One region of the Pseudoalteromonas sp. SWN29 genome, then DNA from elsewhere that is predicted to be linked to it. Evidence: predicted binding sites of a transcription regulator. Region 1 holds the regulator's gene; each other region holds the start of a gene.
What was found. The regulator ArgR, encoded in region 1, controls arginine synthesis, uptake and breakdown. The targets are predictions, from matches to a motif close to ANTGAATANNTATTCANT.
Positions count from the first base shown of each region.

Region 1 (11,157 bases):
GCAAATTCACTGGCAGCAATACTTTAGTAGTTGAAGGCGAGAAAGACTCTACAACTATCACGTTTGATAACGCGATTATTGCAGCAGGTTCTAAACCAGTTAACTTACCTTTCATCCCACAAGATGACCGTGTAATTGATTCAACTGGCGCGCTAGAGCTTAAAGATGTACCAGAAAAACTACTTGTACTTGGTGGTGGTATTATCGGTCTTGAAATGGGTACGGTTTACCGTGCACTAGGTTCTGCAATTGATGTTGTAGAATTTGCTGACCAATTAGTTCCAGCAGCTGATAAAGACATTATCAAAATTTACCAAAAATACGTAAGCAAAAAATTCAACGTAATGCTTTCAACTAAAGTTGTTGGTGTTGAAGCTAAAAAAGATGGCTTATACGTAACGTTTGAAGGTAAAAACGCACCAGCAGAACCTGTACGTTACGACAAAGTGCTTGTTGCAGTTGGCCGTACTCCAAACGGTAACTTACTTGATGCTGAAAAAGCGGGCGTAAACGTTGATGAGCGTGGCTTTATTAATGTTGATAAGCAATTACGTACTAACGTAAGCCATATTTTTGCAATTGGTGACTTAGTTGGCCAGCCTATGCTTGCGCATAAAGCGGTTCATGAAGGTCATGTTGCTGCAGAAGTTATTTCTGGTCAGAAGCATTTCTTCGACCCTAAATGTATTCCTTCGATTGCGTATACTGACCCAGAAATCGCTTGGGTAGGTGTTACTGAGAAAGAAGCAAAAGAGCAAGGCCTAAAAATTGAAACTGCGGTATTCCCGTGGGCAGCTTCTGGTCGTGCTATTGCATCATCTCGTACTGAAGGTTCTACTAAACTTATCTTTGATAAAGAAAGTGGCCGTATAATCGGTGGTGCTATGATCGGTATTAACGCGGGCGAAATGCTTGGCGAAATCGGTTTAGGTATTGAAATGGGTGCTGATGGTGAAGACTTAGCGCTTACTATTCATGCTCACCCTACATTGAATGAATCAATCGGCCTTGCAGCTGAAATTTTTGAAGGTTCGATCACTGACTTACCAAACAAAAAAGCAGTTAAAAAGAAGTAATTTAACTTTTTAGCATTTGTTTGAAAAACCCAACTTCGGTTGGGTTTTTTATGTCTGGTTTTTAATTTAAGAGATGTTGAATTAATTCAATAATACCAATCTGCTTATATATGGGGTCTATTTAACGTTAAGAAAATTACGCTAGAACTAGGCAAAAGTTTTTGTATCTAGTTGTTCTAAATAAAAAATTTTTAACGAAGTTATAGTGCAATTTAATTCGTTAAATTGATCAAAGATTTATGCAGGTTGGTATGACTATAAATATAAGATTAAATAGCGATAAGTCGTTACAATGCGCGCTTAATTAATTGAAGGTAAATACAGTGAAAAACTCAGTTTTGGCATTACGCGCTCAGCAAATAAGTGAATCTCGCCGTGAATTCAATGCGCGAGGCGGTAAATTAGATCGCTGTGAACAATGCTTAATAGCCAAACATTACTGTATTTGTAAAGGTGTTGAGCACGCTCAGTGCGACGCTGCTGTATGTTTATTGATGTACCATAATGAAAGTTTTAAGCCCTCTAATACAGGACGATTAATCGCAGAAATTGTTCCTAATAACTATGCATTTAGATGGGATAGAACAGACCCAGCTCCTGCTTTTTTAGCTTTAATAAACGATCCCCAATATCAACCAATGGTAGTATTTCCTGCTGAAGACGTAGAAGAGGGCAGAGCAATTACTGAAGTTAATATTGAAGAGGGTAAAAAGTTACTATTTATATTTTTAGATGGTACGTGGCGCGAAGCTAAAAAAATGATTCGTAAAAGCCCTTATCTAGATAATTTACCGGTACTTTCTGTCACTGCTGATAAACTATCTGATTACCGCTTACGTGTTGCCCCTCATGCGCATCAGCTAGGCACTGCTGAAGTGGGGATTATGGTATTAGCACTTGCGGGAGAAATGGATGCATCTTCTAAATTAGAACAGCATTTTATTAAGTTTCGTGATGCGTATTTGCTTGGTAAGCGCAATAAAGGCCGACCGCTAGAAGAGTAGTTTTACGCAGTTAAGCGAAAGCTTGCTGCTCTTTTAAGTGAGCAAGTGCTTTATTTTGAATTGCTCTGAAGCCTTCTTCAGATGTTAATTGTAAAACCGTATTATATAATTGGCTTACGCTATTGTGAGCCTGAATAAACGAGGTGCAGTCCTCACCAATCATATCCTTAGCCTCTTCGACTCGCTTTAAAAAGTAACAGCTAATATCGGTTTTTCCTTTAAAGTGAGTAGTCGCAATAGCGTTAGATATTCTATTAAGCTGATAACTAAATTCATCAGGTCGAGAACCCTCACCCCATTTACTAATAGAAATATCGCTTTCTAACTGGATAATTACGTTAAGTATGTTTTTAAACTCACTCATTGGCATATTTAAAAAGTTATAACCTTTGGGGCTAAATAAAGCTTTATACGGATTTTCGTTGGGAGTTTGGGCACTAAAAACGCCAATTGGTTTTGCTGTACTTGCGTCTGATACTTTACATAAAAAGGTATTGCTTTGCGGCGTTTTAAAATTCATATCCATTGAGTATTTATGATCCTTGCGTTACTTAGTTATCGGCGCAATTAATGAAAAACTTAGCGAAATTTAAAATATTAATAAAGTATTTCAAGGTATTAATATTGATTAGCTGGGATGCAGTATTACCCTGCAAAAGTTAGTGGTAGTTGCTTAGAGCTTTACTAAACCCAAATTTTAGGCAAAGAAAAGCGCGCTCTATCTCTAGGCGCGCTTGCGGAATCTTCTAATTTTCTGCATCCTGCAATTGAACTTAATCAACTCCAATTTTTACTAATCCATGTTTATTACTATATTACTTTTTAGTTCTATGTAATGTAGACCATCCGGGCCTGTATCCTTAAATTCCTAAACATCCTGTAGGGTAAATACTATTACCAAATCCTTAATTACACTTCCTAGTGTATCCCTATTTTAACCAATCCATTGTGTTGCCTTAAAGGCCTGTCCATTTATTCCTTAAACATCCTGTTAAACAACTTAGCCGTGTTGTTATCCTTCTCGCATCTTCCTGACACTGTCCTTTTTACAACATTGCGTTGTGATACTCATCCTGAGCCTGTCCTAAAATCCGTGTTGTCCTGGTAACCTAATCATTGGTTGGTTGAGTAAGCAGTCCATTTCCTTTTACTCAATAAGCGTCATTGCTTGGTTGATGCGTAAATTATAGTGCAATAGAGCAACTAAAATAGGGATAAAACTACATTCAATTAGTATTTATGCAATAGTAATAATGTAAATGTTCAATAAATACAGTTGCTTAGGTGGTTTTTGTGTGTTTTTTATCTTGATTTTTACTCATTAGCTGTCACATCCGTGAGACATCTCTTACACTGCATTTCCTTTTTGGGCGTTATTTACATATTTACATTTATTTAAAGTGTGCACTTTTTGAATGAGCGCGGTAGAATTCGATGATAATAACAATTATTTAGGTGAAATAATGAAGACAGTATTTACACTTTTTTTAGGATTAGCAGCATCGGCACCAGCCTTTGCAAGTGACGTTGTTAATATCTATTCTTTTCGTCAGCCGTTTTTGATTCAGCCAATTTTAGAAGATTTTACAAAACAAACGGGAATAAAAACCAATGTTGTTTTTGCTAAAAAAGGGTTAATTGAGCGTGTTAAACGTGAAGGTAAGCACAGTAAAGCCGATTTAGTATTAACCTCTAATTTTAGTGCGCTTATTCAATTAGAAGATTTAAAATTAACACAAACTATAAAAAGTGACAGTGTAAATAATAACGTGCCTGCAGCTTTTCGTGACGGTGATGGCCAATGGGTCGCGCTCACTAAGCGAGTGCGTAATGTGTATTCATCAAAAGAGCGAGTTGGTGAGTTACCTAAGCTCACTTATGAAGATTTAGCAGATCCTAAATACAAAGGACAAATTTGTACGCGATCAGGCAAACATCCATATAACTTAGGTTTAGTGGCTTCTATGATTGCACACCATGGTGAAGCGCAAACCAAAGAGTGGCTTGAAGGTGTTAAGGCTAATTTAGCACGTAAACCTCAAGGTAACGATCGTGCTCAAGTTAAAGCAGTTAAAGAAGGTTTATGTAACTTGGCATTAGGTAATAGTTACTATCTTGGTAAAATGCTAGAAGATAAAGAGCAAAAAGGTTGGGCAGAGGCCGTAAATATTAACTTTCCAAATCAAACTAATCGTGGCTCACACATAAATGTTTCGGGTGCGGTTATTACCAAATATGCTAAAAACCCTGAAAATGCATTAAAGCTCATAGAATATATGACCGACAGCAAAGCACAAAACATGTATGCCTCATTAAATATGGAGTATCCAGTTAAGTCGGGTGTTGAACTATCAAGTTTGGTTGCCTCTTGGGGGAGTTTTAAAGAAGACAGCTTGCCACTTGATGAGATTAGTAAATATCGTCCGTTAGCGCTTAAGCTAATTGATGAGGTGAAGTTCGATCTTTAATGACTAATAAATTTAAGCTGTCTAAATGGCAGCTCTTTGCGTGGTCGACTGGCTTAATTCTATCGGCCCCGTTGTTTTTTCTTCTTTTTGAATCTCTACAAGGTAGCTCTGAGGTGTTTTCCCACCTGTGGGATACCGTGCTTTGGGATTACATAACCAATACCGTATTGCTTGTTTTAGGTGTTTGCGTCCTTAGCTGCGCCATAGCTTTGCCACTTGGGTGGCTAACGGCTTACTGTAGTTTCCCGGGTAAAAAACAGTTTGAATGGGCACTTATGCTGCCCCTTGCTATGCCCACCTATATTATTGCCTATGTATACACTGATTTATTAGATTATGCGGGCCCGGTGCAAATAGCGCTGAGAGAATGGTTTGGCTGGCAATCGCCTAATGACTATTGGTTTTTTGATATACGTACATTACCCGGGGCCATCGTTATGATTGCCTTGGTGCTTTATCCGTATTTATTTTTGATTTTTAAAACGGCTCTTCGCGAGCAGTCATTCAAATTAGTACAAGCTAGCCAGTTAATGGGATTATCTCCTTGGCAAAGTTTCTTTAAAGTAAGCTTAGTACTCTCTCGTGGGGCTATTGTGGCGGCTCTTGCGCTTATAAGTATGGAAACCATGGCTGACTTTGCAACAGTGAGTTATTTTGCCGTAAGTACATTAACGACTGCCGTATACGATACGTGGTTTGGTTATTACTCACTTACAGCGGCAGCTAAAATATCGGGTGTGATGTTATTACTGTTATTTTTAGCATTAATGGCAGAGCGCTTTAGTCGTCGTAACCAAGCGGTATTTGAGCGCCAATCAAGTGTAAATAGTGAATCTCTCTATGTATTAAAAGGAAAGTCAGCTTGGCTCGCAACGGCATTTTGCAGCTTTATTTTATTTATCGCGTTTGTAATCCCTATTGCAGTACTTATAAATTACGCCATTACCTACTTTGATAAAGCATGGAATGTAGAGTTTTTTAGTTACGCTTGGCAAAGTTTAAAAGTGGCTGGGGTTGTGAGCCTAATAACGATTACGTTGAGTATTTTTGTCGTTTTTTATCAGCGTGTGGCAAAGCAAACGTATCCGCTTATTCCCGGGCGTTTAGCAAGCACAGGATATGCGTTGCCTGGCACAGTACTCGCTATTGCGGTTTTATTACCGCTTACATTATTAGAGAACACCATTAACACAGCGCTCGAGCCGTATAATTTAGATATTGGCTTACTGCTTACAGGTAGCATTCTTACTATTATTATTGCTTATATTGTTAGGTTTTACGCCATTGCACACGGAGCAATTGAGTCGAGTTTTTTACGTATTAGCCCATCACTTGATATGGCAAGCCAATCAATGGGTAAAAGCCAAGGGCAAACGCTGCGTTTAGTGCATCTACCTTTACTGCGAAGAGGATTGCTTACTGCTGCGTTATTGGTATTTATTGAGTGTATGAAAGAACTGCCAGCTGCACTATTGCTCAGGCCGTTTAATTTTGAAAGCTTAGCTACTCATGTATTTCAGTATGTGAGTGACGAGCAGTTAGAGCTTGCTTCAATATCGGCATTATTTATTGTTATTGTTGGGTTTATTCCTTTGTATTTTATTAATCGTTCTATGGAGCAGCGTAGTTAAATGAGTAGTTTAATTTTACAAGGCGTGAGCTATCACTATAACGGTACACAGGTTATTCACGATTTAGATTTAACAGTGGGTAAGGATGAAATTGTTTGTCTACTCGGAGCGAGTGGGTGCGGCAAAACGACCACGTTAAAAGCGATTGCAGGTTTAATTGAAGCTAAGCAAGGGTCTATTTTTATAGACGGTAAATTAGTGAGTGATGAGCAATCGTTTGTCTCGCCTGAGCACCGTAACATCGGCATGATGTTTCAAGATTATGCATTGTTTCCGCATTTAACGGTGGCAAATAATATCGCATTTGGGCTTAGTAAAATGAGTAAAGCTCAAAAGCAGCAACGCGTTGATGAAATGCTTAAGCTGGTACATTTAATTGGCTGTGCTGACAGGTTCCCGCATCAGTTATCGGGTGGTCAACAGCAGCGTGTAGCTATTGCTCGTGCATTAGCTTATAAGCCTAGTTTATTGCTACTTGATGAGCCCTTTTCAAATATCGACACACAAGTACGCTTTGAATTAATTGCCGATATACGTCGAATTATTAAGGCAACTCAAGTATCTGCTGTGTTTGTTACACACTCAAAAGAAGAGGCGTTTGCGTTTTCAGATACACTTGCCATTATGCATCGCGGTAAAATTGAGCAACAAGGCACGCCTGAGCAGCTTTTTGCAACGCCATGTTCAAAGGAGGTTGCAGAGTTTCTGGGTCAGGGCATATACTTGAGCGCAGAAGTATTAACAGCAACTGAATATAAAACGCCATTTGGTTTAGTCGAATCTTATGTTGAAAGTAAGCATAACGTAAGCATAGGGCTGATATATGTACGTCCGCATCAAATAGAATTAGTGGCAGATAACCAAAGTGACAAATTTAGTAAGCGAGCTACAATCATAAGTCGTCGCTTTATAGGTTCGGCATATATTTATTCGGTTGTTATTAATGAGCAAGAAATTGAAGTTGCAGCACAATATGGCCAGTCATTTGAAAATAATGAACAGGTTATAATAAAAATAAAACCTCACACGGTGAATTTTTTCGAATCGTAATTAATTTGTTATTCGCTGTGTTTTTATCTGTAAAATTAAGGAATAACAATGGCGCAAGCGCAATCAGGGATTTGTGCTGAAGCAAACTTACACGGTTTGCACTTATTTTTTAATGTGTTTGATGGTCAAGATGAATCACTTCGCGCAAAGTTAAAACAAGTAAGCGCTATTGAAGAAGAATTTAGCGATCAATTTTCAGAATCAATGCTCTCTTGTATGGTTGCTATTGGTGCGCAATATTGGCCGCATATCCTCCCTGAATACATCCCAAGCGAATTACAGAGCTTTCCTAATATAAACCATAGCGATCATCAAATGAGCGTACAACCGTGCGATTTATTTGTGCAAATTCGCTCTGACCGTGAAGACGTTAACCATTTATTTGCGCTGCAAATTTTAAAACTATTTGCCCCCGATGTTGAGCTGGTGGAGCAAATTCGTAATTTTCGCTTTTTAGATGGTCGTGATTTTAATGGTTTTATTTATGGTGGCGACACCGCACATGGAAGAAAAAAGCGCGCTACGGCTTTAATTAGTAACCCTGGCAATTTTGAAGATCAGGGGAGTTATATTCATGTACAGCGTTATAAGCATGATTTAACTATGTGGCAGCACTTATCATTGAGTGAGCAAGAACAAATAATGGGGCGTACGCGCCTTGATAACACACTAATTATCCCCGCGATTGAAACCAGCCATGCTTCACGTAGTGAGCTAAAAGACGAAGACGGACAACCGCTATTATTAAATCAGAGCATGCCTTATGGCGATGTGTATGAGCAGGGAATGTTATCAATTACATGCGCTAGTACGGGTACTGCATTTGAAAAAGTACTTAAAAGTCGTTTAGGAGAAGGTGATTGCTACGACCACTGGCTTGATTTTACTCAAGCCGATATGGGTTCTGCTTTCTTTGCGCCTTCAGTCGGGTTTTTAAAACAAATTTAGTTTGCTATTAAACCGTATCAAATAAAATGCGAACACGTTCAAGTGTTACATCTATTTCAGATATTTTAGCAGGAGCGATAAAAATAGTATCGTCGCCTGCAATTGTTCCTAGTACGCCATCTGCTTTACCTAATGAATCTAATAAACGCGCAATAAGCTGAGCGGCGCCTGGACTGGTACGAATAATGATCATCATTTCGTTGTGCATAATGTCGATTACTAATTGGCGTAATGGGCTTTTAGCCGTAGGTACACCCATTTCAGCTGGTAAGCAGTAAACCATTTCTTGTTTGGCGTTACGTGTGCGTACAGCACCAAATTTACTTAGCATGCGCGATACTTTACTTTGGCTTATATTGTCAAAGCCTTGATCTTTTAATGCATCAACTATTTCGCCTTGAGAGCCAAAATTTTCTTCTTTTAATAGTGATTTAAATGCTTTTACCAATGCTTCTTGTTTATCTTGTGGTTGCATAGTCTTTATTCGTTTTTGTTATTTATGCCGCAAATTCTACACAAAAATGAATAATTATGCAGCAGTTGTTTAGTTAACTTGCCAGTTTGATGCGTTAAATCACAAAAGTTTACGACTATGGTCGAAAATATACTTGAAATAGACAGGATAAATTTGTTTTTAGTCGCTAATTTCATTATCTTAAGAGCCACAAATGTTTCCTACCTCAAATTACGGAGAATTCCAATGAAAGTTGCTGTATTAGGTGCTGCAGGCGGTATCGGCCAAGCGTTGTCTTTATTATTAAAAACAGGCTTACCAGCTGGCTCTGAATTATCACTTTATGATGTTGCACCAGTAGTACCAGGTGTTGCGGTTGACCTTTCTCACATCCCAACAGATGTTAAAGTAGCAGGCTTTGGCGCAGACGAATTAAACAAAGCGCTTGAAGGCTCTGACATCGTTCTTATCCCAGCGGGTATGCCACGTAAACCAGGTATGGATCGTGCTGATTTATTTAATGTAAATGCTGGTATCATCAAAACTTTAGCAGAAGGCATTGTTGCTAGCTGTCCTAAAGCGTTAGTAGGTATTATTACTAACCCAGTAAATGGCACAGTTCCAATCGTTGCTGAAGTATTCAAAAAAGCAGGTACTTACGACGCTAAACGCGTATTCGGTATTACTACGCTTGACGTTATTCGTTCAGAAGCATTTGTTGCTGAACTTAAAGGCGTAGACGTAGCAACTGTGAAAGTACCAGTAATTGGTGGTCACTCAGGCACAACTATTCTTCCTCTACTTTCTCAAGTTGAAGGTGTTTCTTTCACTGATGAAGAAGTTGCTGCACTTACTCCACGTATCCAAAATGCGGGTACTGAAGTTGTAAATGCTAAAGCAGGCGGTGGTTCAGCTACGCTATCTATGGGGGCTGCTGCAGCTCGTTTTTGTATGTCTTTAGTTAAAGGCCTACAGGGTGAAGAAGTTGTAGATTACGCTTACGTTGCTGTTGAAAATGGCGATGCAGAGTACTTTGCACATCCAGTACGTTTAGGTAAAAACGGCGTAGAAGAAATTCTTTCTTACGGCGAACTAAGCGCATTTGAAACAAAAGCAAAAAATGACATGCTTGAAACACTGAAAAAAGACATCAAAGAAGGTGTTGATTTCATGGCGTAATAGCCAAAGTAGAATAACAAAAAAGCCTGCATTTGCAGGCTTTTTTATTGCTCAGAATTAATTTCACACTGTGTAACTAGTTAAAACTAGTGGTCGCGGTCAACCGCAATACGAGCAAGGCTTATGAGTGCTTGCTTATAGTCAGACTCAGCTAAAAAGTCTAAACACGCAATAGCTTTGTCAGCTTCAAGCTCTGCTTTTTGCATTGTAAATTCAAGCGCATTAGTTTGCTTTAGTGCCGATAGAATGTCTTCTAAATGCTCCATACCATTACTGTGCTCTATTGCATCACGAATAAGCTGCGTTTGCTGCTCGCTACCATGTTGCATAGCATAAATAAGTGGAAGCGTTGGTTTGCCTTCAGCTAAATCATCACCAATGTTTTTACCCAACTGCTCAGCATCTGCATTGTAATCGAGTACATCGTCTACTAGCTGAAACGCAGTACCTAAATGCATACCATATAGGTTTAGTGCATCGAGAGTAGTTTGGTCTTGCTCAGTAATAATGGCAGCAAGGCCTGTCGCTGCTTCAAACAACTTAGCTGTTTTAGAGTAAATAACCTGCATATAACTGGCTTCGGTTGTATCTGGGTCGTTGCAGTTCATTAACTGCAATACTTCACCTTCAGCAATAATGTTTGTTGCATCGGCAAGTACTTGCATAACCTGCATTTTTCCAAGGCCAACCATAAGCTGAAATGAACGAGTGTAAATAAAGTCACCAACCAATACGCTAGCAGCATTACCAAATTCAGCATTTGCTGTAGGTGTGCCACGTCGTAAGTTTGATTCATCTACAACATCGTCATGCAATAGCGTTGCTGTATGAATAAACTCAACAATTGTTGCAAGTGTTATGTGATCTTTACCCTGATAACCGAGCGCTTTGGCTGCTAAAATCGCCAGCATTGGACGAACGCGTTTGCCGCCACTGCTAACTATATATAAACCAAGCTGATTAACTAACGCCACATCTGAGCGCATTTGCGCATGTATAAGTTGATTGACGTCATTCATATCGCTTTCGATTAACGCCTGGATAGCTTTTATATCCATTGATCTCCGAGCCAATTTTTATGTGTGAACGGCGCAGATTGTACAACAAAAAATGCACTAGCTCGATATTTTGTGACGATTGATTGAAAAAACACTATTAAAGTACTTAATTTAGACTGAATTAGCCAAGATAACTGATTAATTGATAATCAATATACAGTTTATGGTGTGCTTAGATATTAAGCTGTGAGGGTCATATTTGAGTGCATTAATTTATTTCGACTAAGAGTTAAAAAGCGCTTGGCAAAAGGGCTAATTAATATAAAATGGGGTAAATATTGAATTGCTC
Region 1 covers NZ_JADYXE010000012.1:51,680-62,836, reverse strand. The annotation lists gene lpdA (dihydrolipoyl dehydrogenase) at 1-1,076, shown strand, start outside; gene I6F53_RS06570 (tRNA-uridine aminocarboxypropyltransferase) at 1,400-2,080, shown strand; gene I6F53_RS06565 (hypothetical protein) at 2,091-2,606, opposite strand; gene I6F53_RS06560 (Fe(3+) ABC transporter substrate-binding protein) at 3,544-4,548, shown strand; gene I6F53_RS06555 (ABC transporter permease) at 4,548-6,179, shown strand; gene I6F53_RS06550 (ABC transporter ATP-binding protein) at 6,180-7,229, shown strand; gene I6F53_RS06545 (Dyp-type peroxidase) at 7,278-8,177, shown strand; gene argR (transcriptional regulator ArgR) at 8,185-8,652, opposite strand; gene mdh (malate dehydrogenase) at 8,878-9,810, shown strand; gene ispB (octaprenyl diphosphate synthase) at 9,897-10,868, opposite strand.

Region 2 (11,157 bases), on a different contig from region 1:
GCGTACTAGCTTGCTACTTATTACCTTTGTACTGTTATTTGTGTTCTCTTGCGTGCTGTCGCTTACAGGCGAGCAAATGGCGGCGGCTAAAGCAGCTAACGTGTCGGTTTTATCCTACCTTGCTAATATTACTGACAACTCATTTATTGCCACACTTGGGCCGCTTGTTGCTTTTATTGCTATTACGTCGTCGTTTTTGGGTCACTTTTTAGGTGCACGCGAAAGCTTTACAGGTTTAGTAACTAAGCAAACAAGCTTAAGCGCAAAAGCTACCGATAAAATTGGTGTGTTAATCATGTTTTTAGCTATTTGGTTTTGTGCTGTTAAAAACCCAAGTATTTTAGATATGATGGATCAGTTATCGGGCCCTATCATTGCGATGATTTTATTTATTATGCCAATGATTGCGGTTTATAAAGTACCTGCACTTAATAAATACCGAAATCGCTTTAGCACGCTATTTATATTAGCGGTTGGCTCACTTGCTGTATTTGCACTTTTATACAGCATGCTTAAGTAACCTTTTATTAATAATTTAAAAGCCCAGCTAAGCTAATTAGTTGGGCTTTTTTAGACATAAAAAAATGGCGCTCACTGAGCGCCATTTTTAGTTTAATTCGTTGCTATTATTCTGTATCTGGCAGGTTACGGCCATAGAATATTTCTTGCATTTCGCGAGTCAGTTTTGAGCGAATTTGTTCTTCTTCGCCCTCTGATAAGTCTGCTGTCGAAATACCGAATAAGTACGTGTTTAAATCGGTTTCTTTTAACATCATTTTGGTGTGAAACAGGTTTTCTTGATACACGTTCACGTCCATCATTTGGTACGCTTCTTTTGTATCTTCTGTCATGAAGTTTTGAATCGAGCTAATCGCGTGATCAATGTAGTGTTTAACACCGTTTATGTCGCGGGTAAAACCACGAACGCGGTAGTCAATAGTTACTACATCTGACTCAAGGCTATGAATTAAGAAGTTTAACGCTTTAAGTGGCGAAATAATGCCACAAGTAGACACTTCAATATCAGCACGGAATGTACAAATACCATCATCAGGGTGAGCTTCTGGGTATGTGTGTACACAAATGTGACTTTTATCTAGGTGCGCAACAACTGAATCAGGTAATGGGCCTGGTGCTTCGTCAGCATCGTAATTTTGCTGCTCTTCTACTGGTTCTTCTGAAACCAAAATAGTGACACTTGCGCCTTGCGGTTCATAATCTTGGCGCGCTACATTTAAAATGTTAGCACCAATAATATCAACAACTTCACCTAAAATGTCGGTTAGTCTATCTGCACTGTACTGCTCATCGATATATTCAATATATTCTTTACGTTGTTGCTCGGTCTTTGCGTAACAAATATCATAAATACTAAAGCTTAAACTTTTGGTTAAATTGTTAAAGCCATGAAGTTTAAGTTTATCGAAGGGTTTGTTCATAATAAACCAACCTATAAATTAGTGGGTTCTGCACCTGCAGAATGAAAAGTTCGCGGATTTTATACGAATTTTCCTCGTGGAAAAAGCGTTATTTTGCTTGTTCTTGCACAACTTCGTGGCTATGCGTAATTTCTACTGTTTTATCAAGCATTAATGCAACCGAGCAATACTTTTCAGCAGAGAGTGAAACTGCACGTGCAAGGTGTTTTTCAGACACATTATTGCCTTTAACAACAAAGTGTAAGTTAATTTTAGTAAACACACGGGGGGCTGTTTCAGCGCGCTCTGCACTTAGTTGCACCTGCACATCAGAAAAATCTTGTTTAGCTTTTTTTAAAATACTAACCACATCAACTGATGAACAACAGCCAACTGACATTAAAACCATTTCCATTGGGCTTGGTGCTGCACTATCGCTGCCGCCATCAAACACAACATTGTGGTTAGAATTAGAACGACCAATGAATGTATCGCCTTCAACCCATTTTACATTTGCTTGCATTGTTATATCTCAAAAAATATTTTCTTGATTGTAAGCAAGTTAGCCGTAGTTGCAAATGAAAATACAACGCAGGGCTATAAAATGGCTAAGATTGTTGCGTTAAAGCGCTATCAAAGAGGTTTTTTACTAAACCTGCAAATTCATCTATAAAGGCATGCTGTTCAGCCGTAACAGGCTGTGAGGTGATGCTACTGAGGACTTCTTCTAAATCGTAAACTATGCCGTCAACTTCGCGTACAATTTGACTACGCTGCTCTGTGTTGAGATTTGTGTGCTGCTCGCAAATAAGCATCACATTTTGTGCAATAACGTCTTCGATTAATTCCATGACTGTTGGGGCACCTGGTTTTATTTCGCCTGGCTTCTCAAACAATGCTAAATTTTGAGTTAGATACATGATCAAATCATCGTACCCTTGCCTATCTAAAACCATTTTTGTACCACCTTTGTATAATTAATTATTTTGATTTAAGCAGAAAGCGCTGCTGATTACTAGCCTTGTACGATAGCAATACAAAAAAAGCAGCCGAAGCTGCTTTTTTAGTGATTAAGTACTGCTTAATCTATTTTTAAGCCTGGGCTTAATGTTGCTGGCATCGCTACTTTTTCAAGCTCTACTGAAGCTACAGGGTATGCACAGTAGTCGGCTGCGTAATATGCGCTTGCTCTGTGATTGCCCGATGCGCCAATACCACCAAATGGTGCTGCGCTTGATGCGCCAGTAATTGGGCGGTTCCAGTTAACAATACCGGCACGAATACGACGTAAAAAGTGGTCGTAATCTGCTGCACTATCACTTAATAAACCAGCCGATAAACCAAAGGTTGTATCGTTTGCTTTATCAATGGCTTGATCAAAGTCATCAAAGCGGAATACTTTTAAAAGTGGTCCAAAATGCTCTTCGTCTGGGAAGTCATTAATATTTGTACACTCAATAATACCTGGTGTTACAAAGCCGGTATTGGCTGTGTGCTCAAGCTCTACTAATACTTGACCGCCAAGCTCAACAAGCTCGTTTTGCGCTTTAACCATGCCCGCTGCTGCAGCTGATGAGATCATAGAGCCCATAAATGGCTGGTCTGCATCGTCATAGTTACCTACTTTAATCGCTTTAGTTGCTGTGATTAAACGCTCCAGTATCACATCGCCTTTGCTACCTGTTGGTAAAAATAGTTTACGTGCACACGTACAACGCTGACCACTTGAGATAAACGCAGATTGAATAATATCGTGAACAACCGCTTTAGTGTCTTCAACGTCAGTAATAATAAGTGGGTTATTACCACCCATTTCTAATGCTAAAATTTTACCAGGTTGACCCGCAAACTGTTCATGTAAAATATGACCAGTACGAGAAGACCCCGTGAAGAACAAGCCATCAATACCTTTGTGAGCAGCAAGGGCTTTACCCGTTTCTACTTCACCTTGTACAAGGTTAATGACACCTGCTGGTAAACCTGCTTTTTCCCATAGCTTAAGTGTAAGCTCTGCAACTTTAGGAGTAAGCTCAGACGGTTTAAATACCACTGTGTTACCTGCTAAAAGCGCTGGCACAATGTGGCCATTAGGTAAGTGACCCGGAAAGTTATACGGACCAAATACAGCTACAACACCATGTGGCTTATGACGGATCATTGCACGGCCAAGTGGCATTGCGTTTTCTACGTCGCCAGTGCGCTCTAAAAATGCTTTTTCAGAAATGGCAATTTTACCAACCATAGCACCCGCTTCTGTGCGAGTTTCCCACAGTGGCTTACCGGTTTCTTGTGCAATAGTAATAGCTAGCTCTTCGCTGTTTTCTTTTAATTGCGCAGCGAAAGCTTTAATTATTTCCAAGCGCTCAGTAAAGCTTTTATCAGCCCATGCATAAAACGCTTCGCGCGCTGAATTTACTGCGGTGTCTACTTGCGCCGCAGTTGCCGATGAAGCCTGCCAAATAACGTCGTTATTTGCTGGGTTTACTGAATTAAATTCTGTGCCTTGGCCTGCTGACCATTGACCATTTATAAATTGTGCAGGATGAGTCATATACTTTCTCCTAAATTAAATCGTGGTTGCACTAACAATATCGCCAGCTTGCAAATGCAATGCATCTGCTATTTCTTGCGATAAAATAAGGCTTTTTGCGCGCTCGTCGAATGTCATTGGTGTAACGGTTGCTCTGAAATCTTCAAGCTTTTCGTTTGCTAGTAACACCATGGTGTCGCCAGTCATTTCGCCAATTTCAACGTTAAAGTCGTTAGCATTACGAATTGTTGCAATGTTATCTACTTTTGCTTCAACCGTTGGGCCGCCGTCAAAAATATCTACGTAGCCATTAAACGTAAAGCCTTCGCTTTTTAATAATTCAATTGCTGGGCGTGTGTTGTCGTGTACTTTACCTATTACGGCTTGCGCATCTTTACTAAGCAAGTTTACGTAAATTGGGTATTTAGGCATTAGTTCTGCGATGAATACCTTTTGGCCAATACCTGTTAGGTAATCGGCTGTTGGAAAATCCATTGAGAAAAAGTGCTCTTCAAGCCACTGCCAAAAAGGGCTACTGCCATTTTCGTCAGACACGCCACGCATTTCTGCGATCACTGTTTGTGCAAAACGCTCTTGATGCTGTTTTATAAACATAAAACGCGCTTTTGAAAGTAGCTTACCGTTACAATTTTTACGATAGCCATCTTTTAAAAACAATGTGCAAAGCTCTGTCGCACCTGTGTAGTCGTTACATAGCGTTAAAATATCAACGGCTTTGTATACGTCTAATGTACGCGAAGAGTGAATCACTTTACTTAAGTGATAATGATAAAATGCATCATCAAGCCCTACCGCCGCTTCAATTGCAGATGTTCCTACAACTTCACCGGTTTCGCTATCTTCAAGAACAAACAGGTAGCCTTCGTCACCAGGTTGTGACGTTTGTTTAGCAAATGAGCTTACTGAATGGTCGATCTTCTTTTGTAATAGCTCTTCGTTTAAAGGCAAAGACGTAAAACCATGCCCAGATTCGTGGGCAATTTTCAGTAATGCTGAATAATCATTTTGCTGGATTGGGCGAAGGATCATCATGAGTCCGCTTGCTCCCTTATAAATAACGGTAAATAGGAATTGCAGGGCAAGCAGTGCTTGCCCTTAATTGGTTGGCTTAGATAGCTTATGCGTTTACTACGCTTGCTACTGCTTTTTCAAAGCGTGCCATACCTTCGCGAATGTCCGCTTCAGGAATTACTAAAGATGGAGTGAAACGTACTACGTCTGCACCAGCAACTAATGACATAAGACCTTGCTCAGTCCCTGCCACTAAAAACTCTTTTGCACGACCTTTGTATTGCTCGCTTACTACTGCACCAATTAATAAACCTTGGCCACGGATTTCACTAAATACGTTGTATTTTTCGTTAACCGCATTAAGTAGCTCAGTAAATAATGCTGCTTTAGCTTTTACGCCAGCAAGTACTTCAGGTGTATTTACTGTATCGAATGCAGCTTCTGCAACGGCACACGCTAATGGGTTACCGCCATAAGTAGAACCATGAGTACCTACTTTAAGGTGCTGTGCAATCTCAGTTGTTGTGATCATAGCGCCAATTGGGAAACCGCCGCCAAGTGCTTTAGCTGAAGTTAAAATATCAGGTACTACGTTTAAGCCTTGGTATGCGTATAAATCGCCAGTACGGCCAACACCTGTTTGTACTTCATCAAAAATAAGCAGTGCGTTGTGTTTAGTACATAAATCGCGAACGCCTTGAGCAAACTCATCTGTCGGTGAAATGATTCCGCCTTCGCCTTGAAGTGGTTCCATCATTACGGCACATGTATTGTCGCTAATAAGTGCTTCAAAAGCAGCTAGGTCGTTGTAATCACAATGTACAATGTCGCCAGGCTTAGGACCAAAACCATCTGAGTAAGCCGCTTGGCCGCCAACAGTTACGGTAAAGAATGTACGACCGTGGAAACCTTTGTTGAACGCGATGATTTGTGATTTTTCTGCGCCAAATTGATCAAGTGCAAAACGACGCGCTAGTTTAAGCGCTGCTTCGTTTGCTTCTGCGCCTGAGTTGGCAAAGTAAACTTTTTCGGCAAATGTAGCATCAACCATTTTTTTAGCTAGGCGAAGTGCCGGCTCATTGGTCATTACATTTGATAGATGCCAGATTTTTTCGCCTTGCTCTTTTAATGCACCTACTAATGCAGGGTGGCAATGGCCAAGACAGTTAACAGCAATACCACCAGCAAAGTCGATAAACTCTCGGCCTTCTTGATCCCATACGCGAGAGCCTTCGCCTCGAACTGGGATTACGCTTGAAGGTGCATAGTTAGGTACCATTACTTGATCAAATAATTCGCGATTGACTGTCATTTTATTTCCTCTTAATTGTGAGCAACACAAAACATCAAAATAGGTGTTTGGTTAATATTTGTAACCAACTTTATAGGCAAGATCAGTAACCTGATAATTGCGCAAAATTGCTTTGTGGTTCAATTTTCAGACGCACATTATTTCAGAATTACTTATATCTGTCTCGTTAAAAACTTTCATGTATCCCTTTAAAATAAAGGGCTAAAGATATTATTTCATAGATAGTGAATAACTATTTGCATAGCTATTTATGCTTATTTTTAGACAACTAACCGCATGAGCACCAAGGCGCGCACGCTTTAATCGGCAAATATGCAATATAACAATAGAGTGAGAATGAATGGTTAGTCGCAAAAAAATTAACAAAAAATTCAGATTTTTAGTCAATTTGAATAGCTAAATTGGTAAAATTACTCGATTGGAGGGTTTTTAGTTCCGTTTTAGTGAACTTAAAGTGCGAAAACCAGCTTAGAGTTTCATCGGGCTCAATAAGTTGATGCTCTTTTAAATTAAGATATTGAGAGTAACAACGTGCTTTTAGCATTACCTCTGTTAACGGCAGTAATGTATCGCCTTTATCTACCCCATTTACCAACTGCTGCATTACACCTTTAAACGGTAAATATTTAAAAGCCATTTTGTCTATTACCTTAGCGCTTACTTCTATCGATTTATTACAAAGCAACGTGGTTAAAAATAATGGATCGGGCTTTAGTTCTAATAATGCGGTGTGTAAGTTTTTTTGGTTTTCATTTCGGGCTAGTTGTACTTTGCGTTGCCATACTTGCTCAAACGTTTTTAAGTACAAGCGCACTAATGCAACTCGCCCTACATCTAAAAGCATTCCAAGGGTAAATGCATGTACGTCATTCACATTATTAATTTGTGCAATTTTTTGCGCGGCAATGGCATTTGCCATTGCACTGTCACGTAGCCGGCGTTTTAAAAGTGAAAAAGGTTCGGTGCTATGTGGCATCCAATGACGTACGGCAAATGTAGGTATAACTAGCTGTAAGTTATCAAGGCCAATATAACGAAGGGCTCGCGACGGTTTATCTACTTTTACAGATGTGTTTTTACTACGCTGATTACGGTAGTAAGGTAAATTAACGAGCGTTACTAACTCTCTACCCAACCAGCCTATGTCATTCACCAATGGTTCTAAACGCCCTACCGACGCCGACTTTACAGCTAATATATCGAGTATGTTGGCAATGCCATCTTCAATACCTATGGTGCTATGAATTACGCCATCTATATCTTCGAGCTGCTTATATATAGCAGTTTCAATTGTTTTGTGTAATTGCTCACTCGCTTGAGCGCGGTACTTATGATGTGCAGTACTGCTTTGCTGACGCTTATTTTGCGCGGCCACTTCAACCTGAAGCAAGGTGCGCTGCTTCATGGGTTCGCCGTAATCTATATCTAATGTATGAATGAAACCAATTTGCTGGTGCGCAAAGCTATGCCCAAGCAATAAATCATGAGCTCGTTGGCTTAGTATTTTGGCAGTGCGCTGCTGGGCTACAAGTTCGGTCATGTCATCCATTAATAAAGTATTAAATGCTTTGTGTATTATAACATTAGAAGCGAGTTAAAAAGTTATCAAGCAGTTCTAAGCCTTGATCAGTTAAAATAGCTTCGGGATGAAACTGCACACCTTCGATAGCGAGTTCATTGTGTAACAACCCCATAATTTCGTCAAACTCGCCTTGCTCAGTTTGAGTCCATGCGGTTACTTCAAGCTCTTTAGGCAGTGTTTGCGCTTTAACCACTAAAGAATGATAACGACACACAGTTAACGGGTTAGCTAAACCTTTAAACACCCCTTTATTAGTATGCATTATAGGAGATGTTTTACCGTGCATTACTTTTTTAGCACGAATTACATCGCCTCCTAAGGCTTGCGCAATAGTTTGATGCCCCAAGCAAATCCCCAAAATAGGATACTGCCCTTTTAGCTGCTCAACAACATTTAACGAAATCCCCGCTTCGTTAGGCGTACATGGCCCTGGCGACAACACAATGTGCTGCGGGTTTAACTGTTTTATTTGTGCAATGCTTAGCTCGTCATTACGCTTTACTAACACGTCTTGATCTAATCGCTGAAAATATTGCACCAAGTTGTAAGTAAACGAATCGTAGTTATCGATCATTAACAGCATTACACAACAAACCTTATAAATTATTGACCACGACTTTACACAAGTGGTGCTAAGCGCTGCATTCTACCACTATTAATTAGCCAACATAAATTAGCAAAAAGCGTTAAAAATTAACTCCTTTAGCTAAAAAGGCTTCAAAGTCTTTGGCGGGTATTGGCTTACTCAGTAAATAGCCTTGTATTTGATCGCATTCATAGTCACTTAACTGTTGTAGTTGCTCAACTTCCTCTACGCCTTCGGCAATAATATCGAGCCCTAAGTTTTTAGCTAATTGGCAAATACTTAATACTAATGCTTGGTCACGGGTGTCGGTTACCATATTGCGTATAAAAGACTGATCAATTTTTAATTTATTCACCGGAAAACGCTGTAAATAACCCAGTGATGAATACCCAGTACCAAAATCGTCAATCGATAAGCTAATACCTAATTCGCTTAATTCACGTAGTACGCTAATACCAAATTCTTCATCGTCCATAATAGCGGTTTCAGTTATTTCAAGCTCAATTAACTCAGCCGGCACAGCAAAGTGCGCTAGGCGGTCTTTAATACTTTGCACAAAATACTGCTGAGTAAATTGCCTAGCCGATATGTTTATTGCTAAACGTATATTTAAGTTTTGTTGATGCCATTTTTTAGCTTGCTCAAACGCAGTATCGAGTATCCACTCCCCTAGCGGTAGTATAAAACCGCTATGCTCTGCAATAGGAATAAACTGCGCAGGAGATATAAATTCACCATTATCAAACCAGCGAATTAAACACTCACAGCTGTCTATTTGTTGTGTCTTTATTTGCATTTTAGGCTGAAAGTAAAGCTCAAATTGCTGCTTTTCGATTGCTGTTTCAAGGCGTCTGGCAATATATATTTTACGTGCATGCTTAGCACCGCTTTCACTATCAAAATGAGCAAATGGTACATTACGCTTTACAGCCTCTTCTAGCGCTATATTTGCATGCAGTAGTAGCTCATTATAATTATTACTGGTAGGAAAGCGCGTTACACCACAATTAAAACCCATGCGCATTTCGCCAAAAGGGGTTGATATAGCTTGGCTTAAACGACTTTGAACTCCGCTGAGTAAATCATCTATAGTGATTGAACAGTCTTGCGCGGTATAAACAACCACAAAGTTGGCATCTGCAATATGGTAAATAGTCAGCTTATTTGTACTATTTAAACGCTTAGAGAAATCACGCGCACTTTTAGATAAATGCTTAGCAAATGCATTTATACACTCGTTTGCACCGGTTAACCCATATTGCTCTAATAGTAATTTAAAGTGATTTACATCAATCAGCATTAAGCTGAAAGGTTGCTCTAAAGTAATAAGCTCATTGGTGTAGCTTTCTAAGCTAGCCTGATTAGGTACTTTTGAATACGGATGATGAAATGCTAAATACTCAAGTGAACGTTCGGCTTCGAACTGCTCAGTTACATCACGTATGTGCACATCAAAGGCATCTATTTCTTGTAGCCAATGTATTTGATAGGTGAGGTAATGGTTGTCCAACTGAGTATAAAAGCGCTTTACAAAGCTCGATGTTTGCTTAGCCTCAAGTAGTTGTTGCTCTATATTACGGCTCAATAATGCAATGGGTGTGCTGTTTTTATCTGCTACATACTCTTTATGCATCGCGATAGCCGCAGGGTTGCAATAATTGAGCTTTAAGTCTGCGCTTAAACTAACAATGGGGTTTGGATTGCGCGTAGGAAATAGCGCTAAACGCTCATTATGGGCGCTGAGTTTAATAAACTTTGATGCGTATCTGCCTGTATATATACTTACAAATATTAAAAATAATGAAAATACAATGACCACTTGTACTGTAGTTTGTAAGTCAGTTTCGGTTTCAAGGTAACCTTCTTTAACGCCTAACGATATTTGCGATTCAACTACTTTTAATATGTGGACCAATTTAACCTGTAATGCTGTTAACTGCTCCAACTGCTGCCTTGCTAAATCCCAAGCAACACTGGGCCCCGATAAATTATTATGTAACTCTAAAGCAAGGCTCAATCCACCTTTTAGTGGCTCAGCTAACTTTTGCTGTAGCTGCGCTTCTTTATTGTTTGCATCAATGGCGTTGAGCAGTAATAGCAGCTCGGCATGATTATTTAAAAAGTGAGTTAGGTATAACTGCTGATCGTTCGTTGCGTAATATTCATAAAGTAATCGTTCTTGCTTAACAATAAGTGTTTCTACAAATCGAATATCGCGAAGCGAAGGGATTTGCTGCTCCATAAGCTTAGATGAGGTATTTTTTATTGAATTGGCCTGTAAGTAAACAATGGCAGATACCACAATACCTACGATTACTACCCCAAGGTAAAATTGACGCGCTTTACTGGCAAACTTATTATTGAAGATTTTCATGTCAATTTTGCAACGACCTCATAATTATTAACAACAAATATAAAAACGTAATTATATACAATTAAAGTGGATACTGTTGTTTATATTTTGCTATATAAAAGGATCGATTTTGAAGGGGGTTTGTAAATAAAAAGTGTGATAAAAATAGTGACTAATTAAACGATCAGTCTTGTTATTTAATTATTATACGCTTATCCAATATTCTTTATTACTTGGCCACTTGTTAAATTGATATGTACTTTAGCTGCATCGACAAACGTAAAGCCTTGTTAAGCGGCTACAAATTCTTCAGCACCACCAAAACCATGAACACTCATTGCTTT
Region 2 covers NZ_JADYXE010000007.1:112,568-123,724, reverse strand. The annotation lists gene I6F53_RS04425 (aromatic amino acid transport family protein) at 1-520, shown strand, start outside; gene speD (adenosylmethionine decarboxylase) at 627-1,439, opposite strand; gene I6F53_RS04415 (OsmC family protein) at 1,528-1,941, opposite strand; gene I6F53_RS04410 (DUF3802 family protein) at 2,027-2,374, opposite strand; gene astD (succinylglutamate-semialdehyde dehydrogenase) at 2,500-3,969, opposite strand; gene astA (arginine N-succinyltransferase) at 3,985-5,001, opposite strand; gene I6F53_RS04395 (aspartate aminotransferase family protein) at 5,087-6,292, opposite strand; gene I6F53_RS04390 (HDOD domain-containing protein) at 6,672-7,832, opposite strand; gene I6F53_RS04385 (anthranilate synthase component II) at 7,876-8,457, opposite strand; gene I6F53_RS20570 (putative bifunctional diguanylate cyclase/phosphodiesterase) at 8,561-10,834, opposite strand.
Region 2: I6F53_RS04395 (aspartate aminotransferase family protein) is a predicted target of ArgR. The motif match lies at 6,528-6,545, and genes of this name have one in related genera.

Region 3 (10,218 bases), on a different contig from region 1:
TTATTATCTTCATTGAGATACTGAAAGTCCGGAAATACTTCCGTTACTATTGTAATTTCAGTTGCATCAACTTTAATACAGCTAATGAACAATAAAAAGATCAATAATTTCATTCAGCAAGGCCTCAACTAACTCATTATAAGTATTTAATAAATATAGCTGAGGCTTTATGAACTGCTAGTTTTTAGTCATGCAATGTACACTTATACGCTGATAGTGCTAGTATTTATAGCTCATACAGCTTACTTGTTCATCGCACTAATTAAAAAGGCTGAAATTTTAGCGCCTTCTCTAAGTGTCGTTTCAGAGCTTGATTGACCCACTAAAGAGCTGTCGGTAAATGGCGCTATTTCCATCATATCCGCACCCGTAATCGGAAACTCATCCGCAATGGCTGATAAAATATCAAGCGCATGCTGTGGTGTTAAACCATTATGTTCTGGCGTACCTGTGGCAGATGCAAACTCTGCATCAAGCGCATCAATATCAAAGCTTACGTATACTTCATCAACGTTATCGGCTTTTAACTGTGCAATAGCGTCGGCAGCAACTGCTGCTGCGCCGCGCTCAATGATTTCATGTGCCCAATGTTGCTTAACGCCAAAGGTACTTTCCCAGTGTGCTTTAGGCTTACCACTTGAGCGTATACCAAATTGTATTAAATGATGTGGTGCCGGTAAAAACTCTAAAATATGTGTACACCAAGAGCCAAAACATAAATCTATGCCTAGCCGCTCAACAAGTAAATCTGTATGCGCGTCAAAGTGAATAATAGCGGTACGCTTACCTTGCTCACGTTTTGCTTTTAAGTACGCTTTGGTAAGTGGGTAACTAATTGAGTGATCGCCACCAATACCAAATATCCCTTTATCTTTAAATGTTGCGTAAAAACTGTCGCATACATCCTCAGTGATTGATAATGGGCTTACGTAGTAGTCGTTATCTTCATTACCGTATAGGGCTTTTTGGCAATTAGAAATGGTTGCATCATTTAGGTATTTATCATGAAGTAAATGTGGGATTACACGTACATCGCCTAAATCAAACGAGTGACACTGCGGTTGCTGATCAATTAAAGCTGAGCGCACAAACAGTGGCCCCCAGTTTGCTCCGCGTAAAATACCACCGCCACAGTCTGAGCTAATACCTAACATAACGGCTTTATGTGGAGAATTTGGTAATTCATTTAAAGACTCGCGCCACAAATTATCAACGTTTTCAGTTTGTCCATAAAGTTTATTACGCAGTGCGGCTTTGCGCTCTTTTGCAGTATTTACTGTGTATACGCCATCACCAGGTGCGCACAAACAGTGCTCAACTTTGTTTTTAAATGCTTCAAATTGTGTGCTCATAATAAACTCCTTCGATTTTTATTCTGTACGTAGCTAATTACTTTTGATTAGTTATGCAAAATCACCAAAAGTGCCTAAACTTCAAATAAATTCCACTTTGCTAAATAAGTCTGTGCCTAATATAAATAAACACGCTATCTTTTACGTGCTTAATACAAATTTAAGCCATTGAATTAATTTAATATTAATGAACATTTACCATAAACTATTTAATTGTAGTTACGCGCTTGGTTGATACTTATTATGTCTGCTTGAACATGTCAACAGCACAACAAGGCTACTTGTATAAGCACTTGATTGAATATTCATAGTTGATGAATAAATCAAATTAATCCTCAAAATTATTAAGACTTAATTGGAGGAGTTAAGGTAAAACGGACAATCGTCCTGTACTTGATAAACGTTTCTAGCAATGATGCTAGATTGACACAATTTATTATAAAAAGGCTTAGCTATGGAAAAGGTATTTCACTTAGGACTATGTATTGACGATCTTAAAGGTGCAAAACTTGCGATTGTACCGGGCGATCCAGATCGTGCTGCACGCATTTCACAATTCCTAGACAACCCAACTTGCCTTGCTCAAACTCGTGAGTTTCATGTTTACTTAGGTCAACTAAACGGCCATTCGGTGGTTGTTTGTTCCACGGGTATTGGTGGTCCATCTACGTCGATTGCAGTAGAAGAATTAGCACAACTTGGCGTGCGTAAATTTTTACGTATTGGTACAACAGGTGCGATTCAGCCACATATCAACGAAGGCGAAATTTTAATTAGCCAAGCGTCTGTACGTTTAGACGGTGCAAGCCAGCATTTTGCTCCTCTTAGCTACCCTGCTGTGTCTGACTTTTATGCAACACAAGCTATGGTACAAGCATGTAAAAACTTAAATATCGATTTTCATATTGGTATTACTGCATCAAGCGATACATTTTATCCAGGACAAGAGCGTTACGATACGCATTCTGGTTACGTTCCTAAATCACTACAAGGTAGCTGCGAAGAGTGGCAAAAACTGGGCGTGATGAACTACGAAATGGAATCAGCAACATTATTCACTATGTGTGCAGCCCTTGGTTTACAAGCAGCATGTGTAGCAGGCGTACTTGTTAATCGTACTCGCCAAGAAATACCAAATGTTGACCATGGTGAAATTGAGCGTAAATCTGTAGCGGTAGTATTAGAAGCGGCTAAAGTATTACTTGATTAATACGGATTCTATTCTTAATGGGCTATTATAACGATAAGAAAATGGCTCAGTAACAAGGCAAAAATTATGAAGTATAGTTGTCTTATATGAATAATTTTTAACGCAGTTAGTGAGTTATTTAATTCGATAGAATGGCGCATTTTAATAAAGCACAGCTTTGCCTGTGCTTTATTGTTTTTAAGAGGTTATTTTAGCTGAGCGCTAATTACTTCTATTGCCGGTAAATTTTTAAAACTTGCAAGTACAGCACGTGCTACACCCGCTTGGTTTTCATGGCCTGCGGTTTCTAAAAGTGTAATACCTTTTACCGTCTGCTCATCAAAGCTAAGCCCTGCGATAAATAATTGGCTAAGTGCACTTTGCAGTGGCGACAAGCTTGGGCTGTACGCTGCGTTTTCTGCGTAACTTCCGTAAAAATCGCCATTTTCAAATGTACTAATTTTTACTGCACTAAAGTTTTTACTATAGGGTACGTATGCGTTTAATGCTGTACTTGCTAGTTTTTCATCTAGTTGATCATTTGCAAATACTTGCTGGTGAGGCTCTGGATTAAACAAGCTAAACGCGTTACCTAAATCAGTCGGCCCAAACGAGTACGGCAGTAATTCTGCCAACTTAAAGTGTTGCTCTGGCAATAAAATATCAAACTCTTTCGCATCAGCGAGTTCGTTCATAAACTGGCGGCAATATCCACACGGTGCATCGCTAATCGCTATTTTAACTATTTTTTTGGCGCCGTTTAACCATGCGTTATTTATAGCCGATTGCTCTGCATGAACCACTAAACTCAATGCTTGATGATCAAATTCTACATTTGCACCAAAGTAAAAGTTTACCTCATCGTTTTCATCAAGTGCTTTAACAATTGCGCCTACATGAAAATCTGATATCGGCGCAACAGCATACTCAGAAGCCAAAGGTACTAAACCTTGTAATAATGCATCATCAGACACATTGAGTTGTGCACATAACTGCTTAATATTATTAGAATTTAATATGCCACGTTGTGATTTTAATTGACTACGTAATGACGCTGTTTGCGCTACGTTTAATGTGATGTGATAATTTGTAAGTGCTGTATCTTGCTGTACAGTAAAAGTTGCTGAAGCCATAACATTTTTTAATTATTCAATGGCTAAGTAGTTTAAAAGGTTAAGCCGCTAATTGCTAGGTTATTAAACGCAAAAAAAGGGAGCACATCGCGTGCTCCCTTTAATTTTAACTGATATACCCAACAAAATAATTAATTGGTATACCTAACAAAATAACATGTTAGCCGGTATTACGCATACCTGCTGCAATACCTGTCATCGTGATCATTAATGCATTATCAATGTCACCTTCGTTGCGTTTTTCCTCTGAGCGAGCACGACGTAAAAGCTCAACCTGTAGTAAGTTAAGTGGATCGGTGTACGGGTTACGTAAGTTAATCGATTCCTTAATCCATGGCTGTTCAGCTAGTAAGCTTTTTTGTGGGCTAAGTGATTGCACTAGGCTAATAGCTTCTTGTAGCTCTTTACGAAGCGTTACACCCAATGGTTTGTACATATCTTCCACCAGCGCATTATCGTAATGCTCACTCAACCAACAATCGGCTTTACTAAATACCATTTCTAGCATTTCTAGGCGCGATCTAAAAAACGGCCACTGTAAGCTCATTTCATTTAGTGTAGCGGCGCCGTATTTATCAAGCGCAGCCTTTAAGCCAGTTAACGCACCTAACCATGCAGGAAGCATTAAACGGTTTTGGCTCCACGCAAAAATCCACGGAATAGCACGTAGGCTTTCAACGCCACCATTAGGATTACGTTTTGCAGGACGCGAGCCAAGCGGTAACTTAGACAGTTCAAGCTCAGGTGTTGCCATTCTAAAGTAAGGCACAAAGTTTTCATCGTGACGAACTACGTTACGGTAGTGCTCACACGACTCTTCACTTATTAGCTTCATTACCTCGCGCCATTCTGGCTTTGGCTCCGGCGGCGGTAGTAAGTTACTTTGCAGAACTGCGCCTGCGTAAATATTTAAGCTTTGCAGTGCTACATCGGGTAAACCAAATTTAAAGCGGATCATCTCGCCCTGTTCGGTTACACGCAAACCCCCTTTTAACGAACCTGGCGGTTGTGAATGCAGCGCTTGCGCCGCAGGTGCACCACCACGTCCTACTGTACCACCACGTCCGTGGAATAAAACAAGCTCAATACCACGTGCATCAGCAAGCTGTACTAGCTTATCCATTGCTTCGTATTGCGCCCAACCTGCTGCCATCATGCCAGCATCTTTAGCTGAATCAGAGTAACCAATCATTACGTTTTGGGTGTTTTTAATGTGCCCGCGATACCAAACATTATCAAGCAATGTGGTAATTACATCACTGCCTGCGTTTAAATCGTCGAGTGTTTCAAACAACGGTGCTACTGGTAAATCAAAGCTACAGCCGCTTTCTTTTAGCAATAGTTGTACTGCTAAAATGTCTGACGCTGTTCGTGCCATCGAAATAATATACAAACCAAATGTTGCTTCGTCTTGCTTGGCAATTACATCAAAGGTATCAAGTACTTCTTGTACATCAGGGCTTGGTTGCCAATGTTTTGGAATAAGCGGTCTGCGCGAGTTAAGCTCTGCAAGTAAAAATGCTTGTTTGTCTTGCTCTTGCCATTGGTTGTAGTCGCCTAAACCTAAATAACGAGTCAGTTCTGAAAACACATCGCCGTGGCGAGATGAATCTTGGCGCACATCAAGTTTGGCTAAACGCAAACCAAAGCTATTTATACGGTGCAGTAAATCAAGTAATAAGCCATCCGCAACTACTTTCATATTACACTTTAATAACGAGCGATAGCACACTTCAACTGGGTGCTTAAGCTGATTAATATTAGTAATTAAATCTTGTGAATCGCTGCGCTTATTTTTAATTTTAGCACCTAAGTGCGCCACTGTTTCTGCAACCTGATTTTTAAGCTTTTTGATTACTGCTCTATATGGTTCAAACTCTTGCCCTGCAAGGTCAACAAGCTCATCACTGGCATCTGACATAGAGAGTTCAGCGCACAACGTTTTTAAATCTTGAATGTATAAGTTAAGTGCCATCCAACGACCATGATCAAGCACTTCTTTTGTTACCTGCGATGTTACAAACGGATTACCATCACGGTCTCCACCCATCCACGATGTAAACTCAATTGGGCTGTAATCTATTGGTAACTCTAAGCTCAACTGGTCTTTAACATTCGCTGAAAATTCACGTAAAAAGCGCGGAACCGCATGCCACAGGCTATTTTCTATTACTGCATAGCCCCATTTGGCTTCATCAACTGGCGTTGGGCGAGAGCGACGAATATCGTCGGTATGCCAAGCTTGGCTAATCAGTTGTTCAATACGATTTAAAATATTGTCCCGCTCTTGCACTAAGTTATCTTTTCGCTCTAATGACGCTAAGCAATCACTTAGTTCAACGTGTTTGTTAATAATAGTACGGCGCGTAACCTCGGTTGGGTGAGCAGTCAATACTAAGTTTATGTGGAGTTTTGAGAGTGTTTCGGCCAAATGATTACTGTCTAACTGGCCTTGTTCTGCTTTTGTAGCTAACGTTTTTAATGTTTGAGTGAGAGGGTTTTGTTGGCCAAGGCCAACGTCATTAAAACGCGAAACGGTATGAAATTGCTCTGCTACATTAGCAAGGTTTAAAAAATGATTAAATGAACGGGCAACCGGTAAAAGCTCTTCATCACTAAGCGCATGTAAAACATCTATTAGCGCTTGTCTGTCGTCTTCGTTACCACTGCGAGATGATTTTGATAAAGCACGAATTTCTTCCACTTTATCTAAAATCGCTTGACCTTGGGCATCTTTGATTGTTTGTCCTAGTAGTTGCCCTAGTAAATTTACATTACCTCGCAAGGCGGCGTATTGTTCACTCATTTATCAATCTCCATTTTTTCGTAGGACACTATTAATATCATCATGAAGAGATATTTAATAGATCCATTTGCAATGTCTTGTCGTAAAAAAGTATATATAAAATAATCACAAAGTATTCACATGATCATTTTTTACGATGGTAACTACCCTCTTTGTAGCACCGAAATGCAGCAACTAAAACACGCTGATAACAAAAACTTAATTACGCTTGAAGATCTTAACGCGAGCGACTTCAGCGAGCGCTACCCGTATATTGATAAAGACAAAGCAATGAACTACCTTCAAGCTCAAAAGCAATCAGGTGAAATGATTTATGGGCTTGATGTAACTTACGAAGCATGGAAAATAGTGGGTAAACACGGCTGGTTGAAAATTTTTCGCTTGCCAATAATTCGCTTTTTCGCTGACTGCGGATACCTATTATTTGCTAAGTATCGGCACCCCATCAGTCGCTTTTTAATGCCAAATACTCAGTGCAGTAATGGCCAATGTGGACTAAAAGCAAAAGGTGATAAATGAAAACTATTGTTTTATTCGGCGCAAGCAGTGCCATAGCAAATGCATATATAGAACATCTACAAATAAACACGCCTACTCATCAGATCGTTTGTATTAGTTCAAAAAGTATTGAATCTGGCTCAAGTGTTGTCCACCTGCATACTGACTACACAAAACAAAGTTTAGCGCGCGTTACTAATTACCTAAAAGAGCAAAATGCCGATATACAACAAGTTATTATATTCAATGGTACACTGCACAACGAAACCCATATGCCTGAAAAAAAGATGGAGGATTTAGACGCTGAGTATTTTAGCCAACTTCTAAATTCAAACACCCTAACTCCCCTACTTTGCTTGCAGAGTATTTTGCCGCTGTTAACCCACAAAACGCAGTGTACTATTACTGCATTAAGTGCGCGCGTAGGCAGCATAAACGACAATAAATTAGGTGGTTGGTATACTTACCGCGCATCTAAGGCGGCGCTTAACATGCTATTTAAAACCGCTGCTATAGAGCTTGCTCGTCGTGCTAAAAATACCAAACTCATTCTGTTTCACCCTGGCACTACCGATACAGCACTTTCAAAGCCCTTTCAAAAGAATGTACCTGAAGGCAAATTATTTACCCCTGAATTTGTAGCCAAGCAACTTTTTGAATTAACAAACAATAACCCTGATTTAAAACTAGACGGTGAACCTGCTTATTTAGATTGGCAAGGCTCTACAATACCGTGGTAAGGACTTTTAATGCATTTTACTAAAGCGCAAATAGACGCACTGGAAAAACATACCCGTACTCATTTAATTAATTCTCTTTCGGGTTTTAAAAGCGCTAATTTAATTGGTACGCAAGACTTACTTGGCAATACCAATCTATCTATTGTCAGCTCCGTTATTCACTTGGGTGCTAACCCACCGTTAGTCGCCATGATTATGCGCCCTCACAGTGTGCCGCGTCATACGTTTGAAAATATTTTACAAACGGGCACTTACACCATAAACCAAGTGAATAAGTCAATTTATAAGCAAGCTCATCAAACTTCAGCCCGTTACGATAAAGACGAGTCTGAGTTTGACGCTACAGGTTTAACACCTGAGTACTTAAACGACTTTGCAGCGCCCTTTGTACAAGAAAGCCGTTTAAAGTACTCGGTTAAATTTGTAGAAAACCAACATTTAGCCATCAATGGTACTGAGCTTGTCATTGGCGAAATTATGGATGTATATGTAGATAAAGCAGCACTACAAAGTGATGGCTTTTTAGATTTACAAGCAATAGAAACAGTGGCTGTAACCGGGCTTGATAGCTACCACACAAGTAATAAATTAATGCGCCTGCCTTATGCAAAAAAACCTTAGCGTGCATGTTATCTCATAAAATTGAATTCCCTTTTCACATTGCGCACAATGCCTAAAAACCAAGGAGAAAAACATGACCACCATAGGTATAGGTACACAATCAAGCGAGCAAGCGCTGGCAAGCTTAAGTAATATGACGCAAACGCTAACCCCTATTGCTGCTGACGAACATTTAGAGCGCATAGCCAAGGCGCAAGCTTATATGCTAGCAAACAACATAGATGCAATTTATTTAAACGCTGGTACCAACCTAACCTACTTTACAGGCATGAAATGGTACGCGAGCGAGCGTATGGTTGGCGCAATATTACCCGCCCTTGGTGACGTGCAATACATTGCGCCGTACTTTGAGATTGGCTCATTAAACGGGTTTAAAGTAATAGATGGGCCTATCCATGGGTGGCAAGAGCACGAAAATCCTTACGCACTTTTTGTAGAAGTGCTAAAAAAACTAAACATTAATGAAAACGCAACCATTGGCATTGATGAAAGCGCGCAATTTTTTATATTCGACGGTATTAATAAAGCGCAAACGGGTTTAACACTCATAAATGCACAACCCGTAACGGCGCATTGCCGCATGCATAAATCAGTTCACGAGCTTAGCTTAATGCAGCGCGCTATGGATATGACCTTAGCCGTGCATCAAGCCACAGCAAGCATGCTTTATGAGGGAATAACCACCACCGAAGTAGAAGCTTTTATAAAGCAAGCACACCAAAAAGTAGGCGCGCCAGGTAACTATTTTTGTATTGTTTTATTTGGTGTAGCAACGTCTTTCCCGCATGGTGTTAAAGACGCCCAAGTACTTAAAAAAGGCGATATGGTATTAATTGATACCGGCTGTAAAGTACACGATTACCTATCGGATATAACCCGTACTTATGTATTTGGCGAACCAACAATGCGCCAACGCATGTTTTGGGATCATGAAAAAGCAGCGCAAATGGCTGCGTTTAATGCCGCTAAAATTGGCGCTACCTGCGAAGACGTAGACGCTGGCGCACGTAACTATTTAGCCGCGCAAGGGCTCGGGCCGCAGTATCAAACACCGGGTTGCCCACATAGAACGGGCCACGGTATTGGGCTAGATATTCACGAATGGCCATACTTAGTTGGCGGTGATAAAACCCCACTTGCCCCTGGCATGTGCTTTAGTAACGAGCCAATGTTAGTTATACCCGATGAATTTGGCGTACGTTTAGAAGATCATTTTTACATGACCGACAACGGCCCTCATTGGTTTACAGAGCCTAGCCACAGCATCGATGACCCATTTGGGCTTAACGCCTAAAACTGATTACCTTCAAGAGCAGCTGTTTAGCTGCTCTTTTTAGTTTGAGGATTGATAATGCATACTTCGTCCCAATATCCTTTTTTATACTTAGTTATAAGCAATCCTCAAAAGGATAAATATGAAAAACTTTAAAATTGATATCGTTTCAGACGTAATGTGCCCTTGGTGTGTAGTGGGTTATAAAAACCTAGAAACTGCACTAGAGCAACTTAAAGACGAAATGAGCGCAGATATTACATGGCATCCTTTTGAACTAAATCCAGATATGCCAATTGAAGGTCAAGACTTAAACGAACACTTAATGCAAAAGTACAACTTAAGTGAAGAGCAAGGCGACGAAAATCGTAAAAACATGTTCGAAGCAGGTCAACGTGCTGGATTTACCTTTAATTTTGATGGCAAACGCATCATGATCAACAGCTTTGATTTGCATCGTTTATTAATGTGGGCACGTGAAGAAGGTAAGCAAACCGAGTTAAAACTCGCCTTTTTTGAAGCGCATTTCACAGATTTAAAATACTTAAATCAAGAAGAAGCACTGCTCGACGTTGTTGAAAAAGTAGGTCTTGATAAAGAAACTGC
Region 3 covers NZ_JADYXE010000004.1:34,631-44,848, reverse strand. The annotation lists gene I6F53_RS02315 (transporter substrate-binding domain-containing protein) at 1-113, opposite strand, end outside; gene I6F53_RS02310 (arginase family protein) at 243-1,352, opposite strand; gene udp (uridine phosphorylase) at 1,807-2,562, shown strand; gene cdd (cytidine deaminase) at 2,748-3,674, opposite strand; gene ppc (phosphoenolpyruvate carboxylase) at 3,835-6,480, opposite strand; gene I6F53_RS02290 (thiol-disulfide oxidoreductase DCC family protein) at 6,601-6,999, shown strand; gene I6F53_RS02285 (SDR family NAD(P)-dependent oxidoreductase) at 6,996-7,718, shown strand; gene I6F53_RS02280 (flavin reductase family protein) at 7,728-8,339, shown strand; gene I6F53_RS02275 (M24 family metallopeptidase) at 8,413-9,633, shown strand; gene I6F53_RS02270 (DsbA family oxidoreductase) at 9,755-10,218, shown strand, end outside.
Region 3: I6F53_RS02310 (arginase family protein) is a predicted target of ArgR. The motif match lies at 1,395-1,412, and genes of this name have one in related genera.